DNA from 3 places in the Macrococcus epidermidis genome. Region 1 is predicted to be linked to each of the others. Evidence: predicted binding sites of a transcription regulator. Region 1 holds the regulator's gene; each other region holds the start of a gene.
What was found. The regulator NrdR, encoded in region 1, represses ribonucleotide reductase genes. The targets are predictions, from matches to a motif close to AACACNATATATNGTGTT.
Positions count from the first base shown of each region.

Region 2: nrdI (class Ib ribonucleoside-diphosphate reductase assembly flavoprotein NrdI) is a predicted target of NrdR. The motif match lies at 3,053-3,070, and genes of this name have one in related genera.
Region 3: nrdD (anaerobic ribonucleoside-triphosphate reductase) is a predicted target of NrdR. The motif match lies at 2,955-2,972, and genes of this name have one in related genera.

Region 1 is NZ_CP073819.1:1,722,366-1,727,249, reverse strand. Features, by position in the region: gene KFV12_RS09150 (sensor histidine kinase) at 1-316, shown strand, start outside; gene KFV12_RS09145 (DMT family transporter) at 456-776, shown strand; gene KFV12_RS09140 (DMT family transporter) at 776-1,090, shown strand; gene KFV12_RS09135 (SGNH/GDSL hydrolase family protein) at 1,133-1,843, opposite strand; gene nrdR (transcriptional regulator NrdR) at 1,993-2,457, shown strand; gene dnaB (replicative helicase loading/DNA remodeling protein DnaB) at 2,466-3,821, shown strand; gene dnaI (primosomal protein DnaI) at 3,821-4,741, shown strand; T-box leader at 4,810-4,884, shown strand, end outside.
Region 2 is NZ_CP073819.1:701,592-706,475, reverse strand. Features, by position in the region: gene nrdF (class 1b ribonucleoside-diphosphate reductase subunit beta) at 1-350, opposite strand, end outside; gene nrdE (class 1b ribonucleoside-diphosphate reductase subunit alpha) at 459-2,564, opposite strand; gene nrdI (class Ib ribonucleoside-diphosphate reductase assembly flavoprotein NrdI) at 2,527-2,922, opposite strand; gene queF (preQ(1) synthase) at 3,390-3,887, shown strand; gene KFV12_RS03775 (peptide MFS transporter) at 4,030-4,884, shown strand, end outside.
Region 3 is NZ_CP073819.1:2,285,316-2,290,199, reverse strand. Features, by position in the region: gene KFV12_RS12220 (CapA family protein) at 1-492, opposite strand, end outside; gene nrdG (anaerobic ribonucleoside-triphosphate reductase activating protein) at 556-1,059, opposite strand; gene nrdD (anaerobic ribonucleoside-triphosphate reductase) at 1,056-2,915, opposite strand; gene KFV12_RS12205 (hypothetical protein) at 3,276-3,491, shown strand; gene KFV12_RS12200 (hypothetical protein) at 3,642-4,001, opposite strand; gene KFV12_RS12195 (3-hydroxyacyl-CoA dehydrogenase) at 4,072-4,884, opposite strand, start outside.

The DNA of each region.
Region 1 (4,884 bases):
AGAGAAGAATAAAATAAGTATTAAAACGAATTTGGATGAAAATGTAATTTGGAAATCTGAAGCTTTGTTCTTTGAAAGATTATTAGATAATATTTTTTCAAATATTATTAGACATTCACATACTGAAAAATTAATTATAAATCTTAACCAAAATAAATTGGAGATTATTGATTTTGGTATAGGGTATGACGTGAATCAAGTTTCTAATGATACTAAAGGAAATAAAATAATAAGAAATATATGTGAGAAGTTAAATATAGAATTGAACATAATATCCTCAAATAAGGGCACGAGATACTTATTAGTATATAAATAAACTTATATTCAATATTTCAGCTAAAATTTATTGGATTTAGATGTTTTTATCATTGAATTAAGTTTGGAAAACTCATTTCTTAAAATGAAATTTTGTATATGTTATACTATTCACTATTATGTTGATAGTGAGGTATGTTATGAACTGGATTAAAATTATCGTTGCGGCGATTTTTGAGATGTGCTGGGTAATTGGTCTAGCCCATGCTGATACTTGGTATGAGTGGGTACTTACTGTTATCAGTGTTTCAATCAGTTTCTATTTGTTGCTGAATGCATCAAAATATTTACCGGTTGGAACAAGCTACGCTGTATTTGTTGGTCTAGGTGCAACGTTAGTAACGATTGCAGATGTAGTATTTTTCAATGAACCAATAAGCGTTGAGAAAGTTATATTAATAAGTGTATTAATTATCGGTGTCATCGGTCTTAAGATGGCAACACCAGAGGAGGCAAAGTAATGTATTGGTTGATTTTAGTACTTGCCGGTATCTTTGAAATGCTAGGTGTTGTCGTGATTAATATGTATTCAAACACACATCAAAAGCGTTATGTTTTATTGCTGATATTTACATTTGCATGTAGTCTTTATTTTCTTTCCGTTGCGTTAATTGCAATTCCGATGAGTACTGCATATGCTATATGGACCGGTATTGGTGCAGTAGGTGGAGCAATTGTGGGGATTTTGTTTTACGGAGAATCGAAGAATGTATTACGTTTATTTTTTATGGGCTTAATTTTAGCAAGTACCATTGAATTGAAGTTGTTGCCTTAAAAGTAAAGTGTCACATACCGTATTTGGTGTGTGACACTTTTTTCATCTTTGCTTTAATTGTATCGGATAAATATCGGTAAACGTTGCTTCAATGACTTTTGCCATAATGTCGTAGCCGAATACATGCGGATGTAGTCCGTCATCTGTAAGTTCATTTCGTAAATAGTCGATGCCATCTTTCGTTTCAGTCATCTGTGTATAGTAATCGATAAATAATGCATCATGTTCTGTACATAGTTGTTTAATTTCGTGATTAATTATCTGAACAAGTTTTGAGCGCGTTATAAATCCTTCTAACTTAGGTCGGTTCGTTGATGTGAGTGTAGTAACTGCAATATTTATGTTATTTTCATTTGCCATCATAATCATTGCTTCAATATCTTCAAGGATTCGTGACTTAATTTGTTGCTGGTTGTTATCGCTTTGATCAACGTCGAGCGCTTTCGTATTATTAATGCCAATCGATAAGACAATCCAATCGGGTTTCAACTGGATACTATCTGCTGTAAATCGGTCGCGTACCCATTGCGTACGATCGTTTCCAATGCCACGGTTAATCATTCGCTTGCCATTGTTTAATTGCAGGTAACTTTCTATATCCCAGTAATCAGTAATTGAATCACCGATAAAGACGATTCCTACAGGGTCGTTATGATAAAGTATCACTTCATTTCTATGATTAAAGCTTTCTCTTAGTTTGTTTACAGGATGTCCTTCTTCTAACTTTGGTAAATGGATATAATTCGGTCTCATCAGTTTTCTCCTTCTGGAAAGTTATTAATTTATTAATTTTAACTTATTCATATAGTTTATTATATACCCAGAACAGTGTAATCTTATGGATTTTTAATTGTTTCGTATTCATGTATAATTAAATAATAATAAAAAAAGGGGTGATTGTCTTGAAATGTCCAAAATGTGGTTTTAATCAATCGAAGGTGATTGATTCACGACATGCAGACGATTTGACTGCAATCAGAAGACGTAGAGAATGTGAAGAATGCGGTACACGTTTTACTACTTTCGAAAGAATTGAATTACAGCCATTAATCGTCGTAAAAAAAGACGGCACAAGACAAGCATTCAACCGTGATAAAGTGTTACATGGTTTAGTCCGTGCATGTGAGAAGCGACCTGTTGCTTTTGAATCACTTGAAAAAATTACGACAGATGTTGAGACTGCTTTACGTGAAAAAGGTAAGACGGAAGTGTCTTCGGTTGATATCGGTGAATTGGTGATGGAGCATCTAATGACTTTAGATCAGGTTTCCTATGTAAGGTTTGCGTCTGTCTATAAAGAATTTAAAGATGTCGATCAGTTATTACGTACAATGAGCGGTCTATTGAACGATAAAGATAAGAAGTAGGTGTCAGCATGCAACATTATTTTACGGAATTAAATGGTACGGATCAGTTTACCGTCACGACAAACTATATAAGTACGCATCTGACTGAAGATGTTCTTAAGACACTTTATACGCCTTTAATTGGTATTGAATGTGTCGGTGTCTATCAGTTCTTAAGTCAGTTTTTAAATGACTATAACCAGGTTAGTAACGATTACACTCATTATATTTTCTTAAGTGAACTGAAGATGAATTTGAGTCATTTCGAAGTGATTCGTAAACGGCTTGAAGCAATTGGTTTACTTAAGACGTATATGAGAATAGATGATAGCAATCAGAAGTTTATCTATAAATTAATCAGTCCTGTAATGCCTGCACAATTTTTTAATGATCCTATGCTTTCTGTGTTCTTATATCAGCAGGTGGGTAAGCATCGATATCAAGTGTTAAAGAGTAGATATTTTACAAATAATATAGATTATGATGGTTATCGTGATATTTCAAGTAAATATATGGACGTATTTGGTACGCCGAAATCTCCTGAACCCGTTGTATTCGAATATAATAGTGAGATTATTAAACAAAGTGACCCGTATGGTATTCCTATTCATCATCAGACATTTGATTTTGATATGCTTGAAACATTGCTGGCACAGAATCTGATCACAAGTGAACAATTACCTAAGAAGACGCGTGATTTAATTTCTCAGCTTGCTGCATTATATGATATTGCACCTACAGAAATGCGTCAGATTATCTTGAAGTCACTTACAAGCAATCAAACGATTTCTCATGAAGCGTTACGCAAAAATGCACGTGATTTCTATAAGATAGAACACGACGGTGCACTACCAACTTTGCAGTTTCAGGAACAGTCAGATAATATAAAGCCTGAAGATAAGGAAGCGAGTACTCTACTGAACTGGTTTGAAATGCTGGATACAACGAGTCCAATCGATATGCTTACTTCATTCAGTAAATCAGAACCGACCTTAAAGCAGAAACGCATGATTGAATCTATTTTAGAACGTGAACAACTGCCATATGGTGTGTTTAATATTCTTATTCAATATGTATTGTTTACAAAGGATATGAAACTCCCGCAGGCGTATATTGAAGAGATAGCCTCAAACTGGAAGAAACAAAATTTAAAAACAAGTCAGGAAGCTTATCATTTTGTAAAATCGATGGATAAGAAACGTACTGAACGTAAAGATAAATCAAGTAGACCGAAACAATATTTACCGCCTTCTAAAGAGATGACACCTAAATGGTTAACGGAAGAACCGATAGCAAGCAATAAAGTTGATGAAAATGTCGATCTAGAAGCGGAACGTCGTAAGTTACAGCAAGAACTCAATCAATTATGGGAGGAGGATAAATGATGAAACCGATGGGCTCAATATTAAACGCTAACAGTGAAATTTTTAAGCGTATTGAAAAGATAAAAAAAGAAACGATAAAACATCCTGAAATAAGTGCGTTTATTGCTGCTAACCATGTTACCGAGCAGATGATAGATAATGATTTATCTGTCCTCCAGGAATATAAAGATTCTTCAATTATGTGCCAGGATTGTGCATCTTATGGCCAGTGTAAGAACTTTGTCCCTGGTCACACGCCTGAACTATATATTGAAAATAATCACATTAAGATCAGACATTTACCATGCCCTTCTAAGCTTGCTTATGATGAAGAACAAAAGATGAAGCAGTTTATAACGGCAATTCATATGCCAAAAGATGTCCTGAATGCAAAGCTTGCAGATATTTACCTCGATGATAAAACGAGAATAGATATTGTGAGACGTGCAGGGATGGTATGCAGAGATATCGCAAAGGGTGTCGATACGAAAGGTATGTATATTCATGGACCATTCGGTACCGGAAAATCATTTATTTTAGGTGCAATCGCAAATGAATTGAAAGAGCGACATATTTATACGACGTTAATGTACTTTCCGGAATTTATTCGAGAATTAAAATCAGGGTTTAACGATGGTACATATACAGAGCGATTAAATCGAGTAAAGAATACGCCTGTTCTAATGCTCGATGATATCGGTGCAGAAGACTTAACACCATGGGTACGTGATGAAGTGTTAGGGCCGATATTAAATTATCGTATGATGAATAATGTGCCGACATTTTTTAGCTCAAACTTTGATTTTAAAGAACTAAGTCATCATTTATCAATAACGAAACAAGGTGCAGAACAGACGAAAGCGCGACGTATTATGGAGCGTATCGAAACATTAAGTGATGAATATATGTTATCAGGGAAAAATTATCGCCGTGAAAAATAAGTTTGAAAATTACGATAATAAGTGTATAATATGTATTAACAAACAACAAAACTAAATTCGTATATATATAAATTGTAAGGATAAGATAGTCTATCATTAATTTTTAGAGAGCTGATGGTGCTGAGAATCAGTAATTAAGTTAG
Region 2 (4,884 bases), 1.0 Mb from region 1:
TCTAATAAATCATTTGTTTCAGAAGACGGTAGTAATGTTGTAAAAATATGTGAATAACTCTTCGCATGAATTTGTTCCATCATGCCCATAAATGAGTACACTGCCTTTTTACGTAAATCCTGTGTGTGTAATCCGATTAACGGCATACCATCATCTGCCTGATGCGTATCTAGCCCTGTTAAACCTGCAAGTGCATGATTAAACGTGTACTTCTCATCTTCAGTTAGTTCTTTCCAGCTTGCAATATCTTTTGATACTTTAAATTCAGATTCTACCCACATTTGTGAGATATTTTGACGCCAGAACATATTCGTCATATCTTCTTGTGTATTCCAGTTAACAGCTTTCATTTTGTCAGTCCTTTGTATAAGTGATTTTAAAAGCAGTAATAAGAGACCTTGCGGTCTCTTTATAATTTAATTATTCATTGTAGTTATCGTTTATTATTAATACAGATATTACACTGCACAGCTTGTACATTCTTCTACACTTAATAATTTATTACGTGTATAGTACAGAGATTTTAACCCTTTATGATGCGCATAGACATAAAGTCTAGATAATTCTCTTGTAGAAATATCAGAGTTAACAAATAAAATTGTTGATATCCCTTGATCCACGTGCTCCTGAATTGTTGCGATTAAATCAATCAATTTCATTTGGTTCGTATTGAATGCTGATTTATAGAACCACATAGACTCAGGAGATAAGAATGGCATTGGATAGAATGTCTCTGCATTACCATATGTTCTACGTTCAATCTGATCAACTATCGGCATTACTGAACTTGTTGCATTTTGAACATATGAGATACTTTGCGTTGGTGCAATCGCTAAACGGTATGCATGGAATAAACCATTTTTCATCACAGCTTCTTTTAATGTCGTCCAGTCTGCTTGTGTCGGTACATCCATACCTTCAAATAAAGCTTTCACTTTATCTGATTTCGGTGCATAATCAGTCGTTTCATATTTCACGAAGTACTCACCTGTTGCATAGTTTGATTTTTCAAAATCTGCATAACGTTCGTTGCGTTCCATCGCAATCTGCATTGAACGTTCAATTGAATAATAGTTCATCATCATAAAGAATGTTGCAGCAAATTCCTTCGCTTCTTCACTTTCATAGCCAATTTTATTTTTTGCTAAGTAACCGTGTAAGTTCATCACACCTAACCCTACAGAATGTAGTTCACGGTTTGCTTTTGCAACACCAGGAGCGTTCTTAATATCAGCAGCATCACTAACTGTCGTTAATGCGTCCATACCGATATGTACTGAATCCTGGAATTTCTTAGATTCCATAACATTAACGATATTAAGTGAGCCCAGGTTACACGAAATATCACGTTTAATTTCATCTTCTGTACCATAATCATTAATCACTGAAGTTTCTTGTAACTGGAAAATTTCAGTACATAAGTTACTCATCTTAATTTGACCGAGGTTAGAATTTGCGTGAACTTTATTCGCGTTATCTTTAAACATTAAGTAAGGATACCCTGATTGTAATTGTGTTTGGGCGATTAAGTTTAACATCTCACGTGCGTCTTTTGATTTCTTCATCACATTCGGATTTTGAACAAGCTCTTCGTACATTACTTCGATATCTAAATCGTCTAATGTTTGCCCATATTCACGCTCTACAGTATGCGGCGCAAACATAAAGAATTCTTTTCCTTCTTTAGCGAGTTCAAAGAATTTCGATGGAACGATTAATCCAGTAGAAATTGTTGATAATCTTAAATCTTCATCCGCATTTACTTTCTTAGTGTCCAAAAATTCTAATACATCATAATGGAAGATATTTAAATATACAGCACCAGCACCTGGGCGTTGTCCTAATTGATCAGCATAGCTAAATCCACCTTCTAAAGCTTTCGCTACAGGTAACACACCTTTTGCTACACCTTTAATACCTTTAATAGCTTCACCACGTGCACGTAACTTTGATAAGTTAATCGCTACACCGCCACCAATTTTAGATAATTGTTTCGCTGTGGAATCGATATAGTTGATTGAATTTAGACTGTCATCTACTTCAAGTAAGAAACAAGACACTAGTTCACCACGACGCGCACGACCTGCATTTAAAAATGTCGGTGTCGCCGGCTGATAACGCTGTTCAATCATTGCAGAAACTAATGCTTTTGCTTTTTCTTTATCGCCTTTTGCTAAGTATAATGCAACGATAATAACGTGTTGTTTATAGTCCTCTAAATATTGTTTCTTATCGTTTGTCTTTAATGCATAATCTTTAAAGAATTTACTTGCAGACATGTAACTTGCAAACTGGAAAGGAATGTTCTCAGCATATTTAATGATTTCCATTAAATCTAATTCCGAATATTCTTCAAACAAATTATAGTAAAAATCCTGATCTACTAAAAAACGTAAACGCTCTAATGGCGTGTCAAAATGGATTGTAAAGTCATGAATTTCTTCTAAATAAACAGCTAATGCCTCCTGATCTTTCTCTAGATCAAAGAAACCATCTTCACGGCGCTTTGTAACCTGGTTATTTAATTCAATATGATTGTATTGTTTCTCTTCTACTGTTTTCATAACATTCTTCCACCTTTTTATTAAATAATTCTACGTCTCGATTATTTCCATGAAGTTCAAACTTCATAAGAAGCGGAACGTGGTATGTTTCACTAATCGTATCACCAGCTTTGGCGAAGTTTTGTCCCCAATTACGGTTTCCACTTCCTACTACTGCCGTTAAATGAAGATGATATCTTTCTAAAAATTGCGATACTGCATCTGGAACTTGTCCAAAACCAATAGTACCAGTGACGATGATAAATGGTTCTGCCACACCTTCTTCCATGGCAGTTTCAAGAGGTATCACACGAGGTTGTCCTGACTTTTGAATAAAACGACGCACATTCCCTGTTAATGAATAATATACAATTAACATTGGCCTCACTCCTAACTGTAAGGAATGTCACTAAAAAATACATGAAACATTTCAAACCAATAATGTATGTATTATGAAACGTAATTTTCTATTTTTAGTTTAATATTATCTTGTGTTGTTTTTCTTTTTTAACACAAGATATAGTGGTGCGTTCGAAACACACACACAAGATATACGATTAATTATAGCACTTAAAAATTGCTTTTCAATCTTAACAACTCCAAAAAAAATTAATTTTAATGTTGACTTTTTATCAAATTTTTTAATCCATTGATACGACTATATTTAATTGACTTGAAAATTTGTAAGGTTAATAATGAAATTTAATTCTATAAAATTCTGTTGAAATTTCATTTAAAAAATGATAATAAATAACAACTTCTCTTCACTAAAGGTGTATATATGTCTTTTTACATATATCGAGATATCTATTATAATAGAACAATCAAAAATATCGGAGGCAGAAAATGACTGGCAGACAAAAAGAAGAACTACAAGATATCACATTACTCGGTAATCAAAATAATAAATATCTTTATGAATACGATCCATCAATTTTAGAATCGTTCGATAACAAACACCAGGGCAGAGATTATTTCGTAAAATTCAATTGTCCTGAGTTTACAAGCCTTTGCCCTATTACAGGTCAACCTGATTTTGCAGCCATCTATATCAGCTACATCCCAAATATAAAGATGGTCGAGTCAAAATCTCTCAAACTTTATTTATTCAGCTTTAGAAATCATGGTGACTTTCATGAAGACTGTATGAATATTATTATGAATGATTTAATTGATCTTATGGATCCACACTACATCGAAGTATGGGGAAAATTCACGCCACGTGGTGGAATTTCAATTGATCCTTATACAAATTACGGACGTCCAGGGACGAAATATGAAGAGATCGCGAATTATAGATTAATGAACCATGATCTATATCCTGAAACAATTACTAATAGATAAATTTCCTTTTTTAAAATGATTACCATTCAAAAAGTTGAATTGTCTTAAAATTAAAATAAGTGTATTATATATGAATAGTTTATGTGTATAAACTATTCGTCTTTTATTTGTACAACTTTATTTGAAACAAGGGGGAAATGGTATGGCGCAACACACGCGCGAAGAAGTGGTCAACAGTATGCCGAGAACAGGTTTCTTCGGTCATCCTAAAGGTTTATTCACTTTAATGCTGACTGAGTTCTGGGAAAGATTTAGTTATTATGGAATGAAAGCTATTCTTTTATTCTATCTTTATTATTCTGTGAATAAAGGTGGATTTGGATTAGATGAAGGATTTGCGATGCAAATTGTATCTATCTACGGTGCATTAATTTATATGAGTGGTGTTATCGGTGGATGGTTAGCTGATAGATTCATCGGTACACGTAAAGCAATACTATATGGCGCAATCCTTATCATGATTGGTCACATACTTTTATCTTTACCAAACAACTTCACTTTATTACTTATTGCATTGTTATTCATCATTTTGGGTACAGGATTATTAAAACCAAATATTTCAACAAATGTAGGAGAATTATACGAAAAAAATGATCCAAAGGTAGATTCAGCATTTACACTATTTGTTATGTCAATTAACATGGGTGCATTAATTTCACCATTACTTGTTGGCTGGTTACAAGATAATGTAGGCTTCCATTATGGATTTGCAGTTGCAGCTATTGGTATGTTCTTCGGATTAATCATCTTTATGTTACGTTCTAAACAAACATTAGGACTTTCAGGGTTAGATGTTCCTAATCCAGTGACGGAAGCTGATAAAAAGAAAACAATTACAATCACTGGTATCGTTATAGCTGCATTCCTGCTTTATTTCTTAGTTACAGGCCTTATGGGTAATTTATCACTTGAAAGTTTTATGAACTTTGTAACAGTACTTGGAATGGCGTTACCATTCTATTACTTTATTACAATGATCGTATCGAAGAAAACTACG
Region 3 (4,884 bases), 560 kb from region 1:
GATACGTGGTGTGTCATGATCTTCTTGACTGCGATAAGCACCGACATATGGTAAGTGCATTTTATCTAAGTAATCTAAAGAGATATGTAACCCTTTTTGTTCCTGATCGAGTGCGTGGTTATTCGCATTTGAGACAATATCGAATCCAGCATTTTTAATGGCCTGTGCGACTTCAGGTGGCAAATTAAATGTAGGATAATCACCTAGACCTAATTCATTTGCAGCGATGGGTGTCTCAAGGTTAGCGATCGCAATATCAGCGTTCTCAATCATCGGTTTAACCGCTTCAAATCCTGGATTAAAGTCATAACCATTTGCCGTCTGTGCATGACGTGCCACATGCCCATGAACGAGTACGTCACCGACTGATTTTAAGTTCACGACGCCGTCTTGTGCTTCGGGTATTTGATGATCAAGTACAGCTGTAGGTAGAACGAATTGTGATGCAGTTAATACAGAAAGTGCAAGTGCTTTAATTTGATATTTATCCATTAGTTAAACTCCCATTAAATAATATTAATTACATTATATCTTAAATAAATAAAAAAACATTATTTATTTTTCATGTAATATATTACCTTTGTTTAAATAATGGATACGTTGATTAAGTGACCCGCGAAACTTTAAATTTGGCTGAAATAGACTATGGACATAGGGACCATCAACAAGTACATCGATATTATTTAAAACTTCAGCTAGCACTGGTGTATTTTTAATATACTCAATCATATATCCTGACCACATCCATATATCTTTTCTATTCCCGAATTTCTTTCTGAATGCTGAAATAAGTGGTTGAATAACAGCTAAATTATCTAACGGTTCCCCACCAAGTAGAGAAAGTCCGCTGATATAATCTTTATCGAGCAAGGTTAATATCTCTTCGATTTTCTGTTCTGTGATGCGTTCTCCATGATTAAATGACCAGATACTTGCATTGAAACACTCGGGACAATGAAAGTGACAGCCGGATACATAGACAGACACACGCATGCCCGTTCCGTCTGTAACGACACAATTCATTATCCTGGCAACATATCCCATACCTTCATACGTCATAATAAATCATCTCTTGTCGACATATGTTTGACACGCGTGGCAATTTCAATTTGACGTCCTTTTACCATTGGACGTTTTAAAGGCTGTCCGAGATAACCGCAAGTACGTTTGACCACATCTGTCGTTTCAGGATTATTGTTTCCACACTCAGGGCAGACATATCCTGTAGCCGTCGGTTGAAATTCACCGGAATAACCACATTCAAAACATTGATCAATCGGAGTATTCGTACCGAGATAACCGATACGTGAATAAGCATAGTCCCATACTGCTTCTAACGCTTCAGGGTTATGGACAAGCGAAGGGTATTCGCAATAATGAATAAATCCGCCTGTGGAATAACGCGCGAAGTCTTTTTCAAAATCAATTTTTTCGAAAGGGGTAATATTTTTGCGGATATCATAATGAAATGAATTCGTATAATACCCTTTATCGGTTACGTTTACCACAGGACCAAAGCGTTCAAAATCGAGTGCACAGAAGCGGTCCGTTAGAGATTCACTTGGTGTACCATATACACTGAACTGAATATCGTATTGATTGGTTAAGTTATCAGCGTATGATTTTATCGTCTTTAATATATTTAATATAAAGTCATAAGCATCTTTATTCTGTTCCCAGTCTTTCTCAAATAAATGCGCGCCAACTTCATATAATCCGATATAACCGATACTGATAGTGCTACGACGATTATCAAACAAAGCTGATATGTCTTCGTCGGCATGTAGTCTTTTACCGAATGCACCATATTGATAAAGTATGGGGGCATTTTGTGGGCGCGCATCTTTTAATCGATTAATTCTAAACAGACAAGCATCACGTACAATATCCAATCTTTGATGCAACATGGTCATAAATGTATCCGGATTATTACTTAATAATGCAATCCGAGGTAAGTTAAGCGTTACGACACCTAGATTGAAACGGCCATTGTTGATAAACTGTCCATCTTCCTGATAAGCATTCAGGAAGCTTCGACAACCCATCGGTGCTTTGAAATCGCCAATCATCTCTGTTATCGCCTGATAATTTAATACATCAGGATACATGCGTTTTGTAGCGCATTCGATAGCCAATTGTTTTATCGCATAATTTGGATCAGTCTGCTTTAAATTCACTCCGTCTTTTAAACTGAAGACAAGCTTTGGAAATATTGCAGTCGTTTGATCGGTCCCAAGTCCTGCAATCCGCGTATTTAATATTGCACGTTGAATCATAACACTGTACTTATCCGTTCCTAATCCAAAGCCGAAAGTTACAAACGGTGTTTGCCCGTTACTTGTATAAAGTGTATTAATTTCATATTCAAGCGACTGGATGGCATCACCGATATCTTTTTCGGTCATTTGCTGGGTATATTGTTGCTGTTTATCTTGCAGGACATACTTTTGTGCAGTTTGACGATGTTTTTCTGCATTTAAAGCAGCATAAGGACTTAGCACTTCATCGATACGATCTACTGAGCATCCACCATACTGACTGCTGGCGACATTAGCGATAATTTGTGCGATCTGAGCTGCAGCAGTTTGAATCGATTTTGGTGATTCAACTTTCGCGTTACCAATCTTAAAACCATGAGCCAGCATATTAGGAATATCAATTAAACAGCAGTTCGTCATCGGCATATAAGGATGATAATCTAAATCGTGGAAATGAATATCACCGTTTAAGTGAGCGTGTTTAACATGTTTCGGTAGCATATCAAGGCCGAGTGATTTCGCAACAGTACCAGCAGTTAAATCACGCAGTGTATTAAAGACATTCGCATCCTTGTTTGCATTCTCATGAACGACTTCTGGATGTCTATTTATTAAACGTTCTAAGCTGTCCTTCAAATCAGTTGTTTCTGTTAACATTTTATCACCTACTATATATTGTGTTTTCAACTAAATATTAATACTATATATAGTGTTTGTGTTGAAAAAAGGAGTGAATTTGAAAAGATGTCATAATTACAACGAAGCTATCTGGTTTTAAGAACATGAGGTGTGAGAAAAGTTACAAAAAAAGCCGAACACAATGTTCGGCTGCAGATTGAAGACAAACTCACAATTCTAAAAGTGAGTTTGTCTTCAATCTGAGTAATTTGTTTCAAATTACTATCAGTATCTTCTTTGAAAATATTTACAAATATAAATATAAAAGCTAATATTAAAGAAAAATATAATAATAATTTTATTTTCATACAGATTCCTTTCAAAATAGGAGGTGGAAAAATGCATATTTTAAAAAATTATACTTTAGAAATAACAACAATACTATTAGTTATAATAATTACAGCCCTATTTTTAGTTTTAGCTCAATTATATTTCAATTGGAAAGAAATTGAAATATTAACAAGTCAAGCTCATGAAAAAAATCTAGATTATAGTTTAGAAATAAGTAATAAATATACTGGTGCATATAAATTTAAAATTATTGAAAATAACTAAAATTTTATTCCAATTTCCTTTTGACATGGAGCCTCTGACCCCTCAAACTCCCCAAAGATGTCCCACAGGGCAAAAAACGCCCTTGTGGGCACACTTCGTTGAGTGTACTTGAGGGGTCTTCTCCATATCAAAAGTTTTCACGGCATAAAACTACCTCATTCTCTGTTGTGCTTGTCTCTGTTTGTTTGAAGCCCTCATATCATCTAAACTTCTTTCAAATACATTTGATACATTATTTTCTCTAGCACTCGCTCTTAACTGGTCTAAGAACTTCACAGGGCTATTACTTTTTACTCTTCCTTCAAACGCTACTTCACGCTCATTAATAAATACTTTATAACCATATTCAGCGCCGTACATTCTTTCGCCATTACCTCTTGAATGATTTTTAGATACTGCTCCTAAAATCGCTAATTTTTGTTCTTCCTCACGATAAATCAAAGGCTCTCTAAAATCGCCATTCGGCTTTATCCCGTGTTTCTTTTTAAATCTTTCTAACTGTTCTTGCAAAATCGGATCAAATGCTTTTTTTCTTTGTTCTTCAATCTGAAGCCGAACGCAATGTTCGGCTGTGAAACATTTATCCTTTTAGAAAGTCTGATGCTTTATAGCTAGGGTTTGGATATTTATAGAACCCCTCTCCTGTTGCAACACCTAGTTTACCGGCATCGATATATGCTTTTAACATATCAGTGACGCCTTGTAAATGAGGGTTTTTCAGTGAAGCTTGTAATGAGATGTTGTAAGCAGTAGTGAGACCAATAACATCTAACATAGCAAATGGGCCGACTGGAGCACCTGTTGCAATCATCCATGTTCTATCAATTGTTTCAACGTCACCGACACCATTTGCAAGTAACATTTCAGCTGATTGTAATAATGGCACAAGTAAAGAATTTAATATATAGCCAGGTTGTTCTTTCTTAACTAGAATCGGTACCATGTTAATCTGTTTCGCAAAATCCATCACAATTTGATTGTATTTTGGATCTGTTGTATCGTGGCTCATTACTTCTGCGATATTATTTTGCCAGATAGAATTAGCGAAGTGTAACGCTAAAAAGCGATCTGGACGGTCTGTAAAATCACGAAAAGCGCTTGGCATCATCGTTGAAGAATTTGTTAAGAAGATGGTTTTCTCTGGTGCGATACCCTGGATGCTTTCATACAACTTTTGTTTAGCTTCTAAGTTTTCTGCGATAGACTCAATCATTACGTCGCTATCAGCCAATACTTCAGACATATCCATAGAAATTTTAATGGCATCATGTGCAGCTTGCGCTTTTTCGGGATTATTAAAATAAGCACCGTAAATCGGTACAAGCTTTGCTAACTTCTCCTGAATACGTTTAACTGAGTCTTCAGTTCTTGCATACATGACAACATTGCAATC